2 regions of the Paenibacillus sp. J22P165 genome follow, and region 1 is predicted to be linked to the other one. Evidence: riboswitches for the same ligand, from Rfam matches in the RefSeq annotation. Region 1 holds a riboswitch; the other holds the start of a gene.
The links. A riboswitch is a leader RNA that binds a small molecule or an ion and turns the genes downstream of it on or off. The one in region 1 is predicted to bind thiamine pyrophosphate.
Positions count from the first base shown of each region.

Region 2: it holds a riboswitch for thiamine pyrophosphate, as region 1 does, so the genes downstream of both, AC58QM_RS25475 (ECF transporter S component) here and AC58QM_RS00365 (thiamine phosphate synthase) in region 1, are expected to answer to the same signal.

Region 1 is NZ_JCAUAP010000001.1:85,675-87,878, forward strand. Features, by position in the region: gene hflK (FtsH protease activity modulator HflK) at 1-807, opposite strand, end outside; TPP riboswitch at 990-1,088, shown strand; gene AC58QM_RS00365 (thiamine phosphate synthase) at 1,233-1,853, shown strand; gene thiO (glycine oxidase ThiO) at 1,854-2,204, shown strand, end outside.
Region 2 is NZ_JCAUAP010000010.1:213,857-216,060, forward strand. Features, by position in the region: gene AC58QM_RS25470 (ABC transporter ATP-binding protein) at 1-758, opposite strand, end outside; gene AC58QM_RS25475 (ECF transporter S component) at 763-1,359, opposite strand; TPP riboswitch at 1,496-1,606, opposite strand; gene AC58QM_RS25480 (methyl-accepting chemotaxis protein) at 1,679-2,204, opposite strand, start outside.

The DNA.
Region 1 (2,204 bases):
AAACTTCGCTACATCCCCCTGCGCATTCAAAATCCGTGATTTCTTCTGAGCTTCGGCATTTTCAAGCAGTGCTTGAGCGTTACCGCGCTCCCTTGGCAGGATATCATTTTCGTATTTCGTCGCCACGTTAATTTTCGTGTTTTTCTCTTCACGTGCATTGGTTACATCTTTAAAAGCATTTTGCACATCGCCTGCTGGCGGCTCGATATCTTGGAACTTCAAATCGACAATATGAATACCTGTTTGATATTTGGTTTGCATGTCAATCAATCGTTCTTTGACCTTGCCTTGGACCTCGGTCTTACCTTCAGTTATGGCAAAGTCTAAGGCTGTAGCACCAATAACTGAACGAATTGCTGCACTCGCGGAGTTGCGAAGGAACAATTCAGCATTATCAATATTGTACAAGTAGTTACGCATGTCACTGATATTCCATTCCACAACAGCATCAGCGGACAAAATATTTTCATCCCCCGTAATCATCATCGCTTCTTCTTCTACGGGAGTAATTTTACCACCCACTTCACGGAAGCCAATTTGGATGCGTTGTGTCTTTTTAGCAGGAAGGACAATGACCTGTTGAATCGGAAAAGGGAGTTTAAAGTGCAGCCCAGCTTCCTTCTCGGTCGTATATTTGCCTAATGTTAAAATAGCCGCTTTCTCATGCTCCTGTACCGTGTAGAAGGTGGAAGATCCGAAAATAAGGGCGAGAACGATAACAAGGCCGATAACAATTTTGGTCATCAAGCCTGGCGGGAGGGAAGAGGGTCTTCGTCGATCGGGTTCTGGCAGTACAAATGGTTCCATGGCAAACACCCCTTAATATAAGATTTACTGATATGCTATACGGGAAGTTTTGGAAATGGTTTCAATAGGGAGACGTAATTCTCAGCATGCTGAGAAAGGACAGGTCGATGGCAAGTGGAGATGGAAAATTGTTATTTCCAAGAGTTGGTTGTCATGCTATGATATTGAGTAATTGCATACGAATGAATCCCTAGGGGCGCCGAGAGGCTGAGACAGTGTAGACTGAACCCTTTGAACCTGATCTGGTTTATGCCAGCGGAGGAAAGTGGAACGAGCTTTGGAGCCAATTTAATCGCTATTTATGATTAGGCAGCCTACAACCACTTTTCTGAGGAAAGTGGTTTTTTTGTGTTTCACGACGATGTCAGGATCGTTGTTTGCATATGAGGATAGGGGATGTTTGCTGGAGAGGAAGTGAGCGATAGGTGTCGGAGAAAGAGTTGCATGTCATATCGGACGGGAAGATTTCATGGTCTGAACTGGCAAAGATTGCGCTTGAGATTTACCCGTATATCACGGCGATCCATATTCGGGAGAAAATGAAGTCCTTGGACGAAGTGTTTATCGGTGTGCAGTACTTATTGGAGAAAGGGATTCCAGCTAAGCGTGTGTACGTCAACGGATTTCCTTCTATTGCTCTAGCCTTGCAGACAGGCGGGGTTCAGCTCCCAGGCACGACGCCATCGCTCGTTATTCAAGATGAATTATGCCGGGGGATACAACGAATCGGAGTGTCCGTGCATCATGCAGACGAGGCAAAATGGCGTGAAAAAGAGGGGGCCGACTATGTCATGTTCGGTCATATTTTTGCAACAAACTCCAAGCAAGGAGTGCCGCCTAGGGGTTTGGAGCAGTTAAGACAAGTAGTTAACGAGGTTAACATTCCTGTTATTGCGATAGGCGGGATGACGCCTGCGAGGGTAAAGTCCGTTCTGGATGCAGGAGCATCTGGAATCGCGGTGATGAGCGGAGTATGGGAAGCGGCGGATCCTCTGGGAGCCGTGCTGGCTTATAAAGATCAGCTTAGACAGATTGAGGTGAGTTGAATGTCAGTAACAAGATCAGATGTCATCATCATTGGCGGTGGCGTTATTGGTACATCTATCGCGTATTTCTTAGCGAAAAGAGGGAAATCCGTCACGCTGCTAGAGCGCAGCCAGCTAGGCACGGAAGCCTCGGCTGCCGCAGCAGGCATGCTCGGCGCGCAGTCCGAGATGGAAGACACGGGCGCCCTGTTCCAGTGGGCGCGCCTGAGTAGATCGATGTTCCCCGAGCTCAGCGGGGAACTTCGAGAACTCACGGGCATCGACATCGGTCTCGTCCGTGAGGGGCTGCTGAACGTCGCGCTCAGCGACGTTCAAGAACAGGAGCTGCGCGCGCGGGCGGAGCTTCAACGC
Region 2 (2,204 bases), on a different contig from region 1:
CCCCGATCTCCCTGCAAATTCTCCTTGGCGTAATCTTCCCACACCTCAGGGTACCAGATGCCATATTCTCTTATTTGTTCTTTATAAGCTTCAAACATCGTAAGTGGAGGTCCATCTGCCAATACCTGTCCTTCCGGTGTCAGGATGATCAACCGATCGAGCAGATCCAGCATGCCGCTAATTTTGTGCTCTACGATGAGGAGGGTTTTGTTCTCGCTTATCGTCCGAATCGTATCCCAGACTTGCTTCGTACCCTCATCATCCAGCAAAGCCGTAGGCTCGTCGAGAAAGAGCACCTCTGGCTCTAACGCTAGCACACTGGCAATGGCCAATCGCTGCTTCATTCCTTGTGAAAGCATACTGATCAGCGTGTGTGCATCCGGCAAATGTAACCCAACATGGTTTAAATAATGGCGAATGCGCGCAGGCATCTCCTCCCGCGGCACTTCCTGATTTTCCAGCACAAACGCTATCTCTTCGTCGACATAGGGCATGCAAAACTGCGTATCAGGATCCTGAAACACATAACCCCATCGGCCTGGCCTGTTAATCTCATCCACTTTGAGCGGAAGCTCAATCATGTCCGGGACAATGCCGCTTAGCACCTGAAGCAACGTCGATTTGCCGCAGCCGCTAGGTCCAAGGAGCAGTACCTTTTCACCAGGCTTGATGGAAAAGGAAACCCCCTGAAAAATCAGGGGGGCGTCATCGCCGGGATATTTTAACCGTAGATTCGTAACGCTCATTCCTTCACTCATCTGTTTACCCCAGTACGTCGTAATCTTTTTTGGAAACGGGACGAATTAGATTCAGTACACCCGTGCGAGACAATGCGCTCGTCAAATAGTACGCGAACACGCCTGCAATCAGCGCGCTGCCCAATAGTCGCAAACTAATGAACAATATGTAATTCCAGAAGGTTAGCTGCTCTATATAGCCATAGTAAGTATCCACAAAGATAGACATGATTGCTGATGCGAAGGATGCCAGAATCGTTACCCCTACAGTCGTGCGGCGATAGCGGAATGCAGCAAATACCAGCTCTGCTCCAAGCCCTTGAAGCACACCGAATACGAGCGTCCCAACTCCCCAATGACCGCCATACAGGGCCTCAATCGTGGCAGCAGCCACTTCTGCCAGCAGCGCAACCCCTGGTTTGCGAATAACGAGGAAAGCAAACGTCGCGGCCATGAACCACATGCCATAACTTAACTGCTCTGCGTGCAAGCCCAGCGGTTTCATCAGATCGTAAAATGGTCCCCAAATCCGATAAATCACACCGAACACTGCCGAGATCACAATCGTGATCAAAATATCGGTCAGCTTCAACCCTTGTTTACTTGCTTCCTTTTGCACCATCTTCTACTCGACTCCTTTTCTCAATTCCTATTTGTCAATGAGATAGGCGAACACGCCAACCTTGGATGTATGTCTTCATCGCCCCCGAAAGGACAAAAAAAGCCCACCGGATTAACGGCAGGCTTGAACATTCGTGCAAAAAAAGCACATAAGGTCTCTACGCTGGCATTATCCAGATCAGATTAACGGTCAGTGGCATAGGGCCACTATCTCAGCCTGACTTCATCAAGCACCCGTGTTGCTATTCATTTGGCTTAACTGTAGCGGATTAACTGCCTTTTGGCAATCCTTTTTTTTCCAAGAGTTGTCCACGCAAGGCTTATTTCTCGATTAAATGCTTCAGATCCTGCGTTAACTCGTTCAATTGACGGATGCTGTCTACGATATCCTGTACGCGATGCTGCTGCACTTCGGCGCTCGCCAACACTTCCTGAACGGATGCTGCCGACTCTTCCGTAATCGCTGCAACAGATGTCATTTCTTCCGCGACGTGTTGCGAAGATACCTGCAACTGTTGATTCATGCGCTGCAAATGCGCAGCTTGCTCCATGACTTCCGCTGTATTTGTGTTGATAACCTCGAACAATTGGTTCACGTTATCTGTCGAATTTTTCCCTGACTCTACGGCTTTCATCCCAACGGCTACCTTCTCAACCGCTGTCACAACTTTCGTCTGAATGGAGCCAAGAATTTCCGAAATATCGGTCGATGCTATGTGGGCGTTCTGAGCCAACTTTCGAATTTCGTTCGCAACTACGGAGAAACCTTTCCCATGTTCGCCTGCGCGAGCCGCTTCGATCGAAGCATTCAGCGACAAAAGATTCGTCTGGTTGGCGATGTCCGCG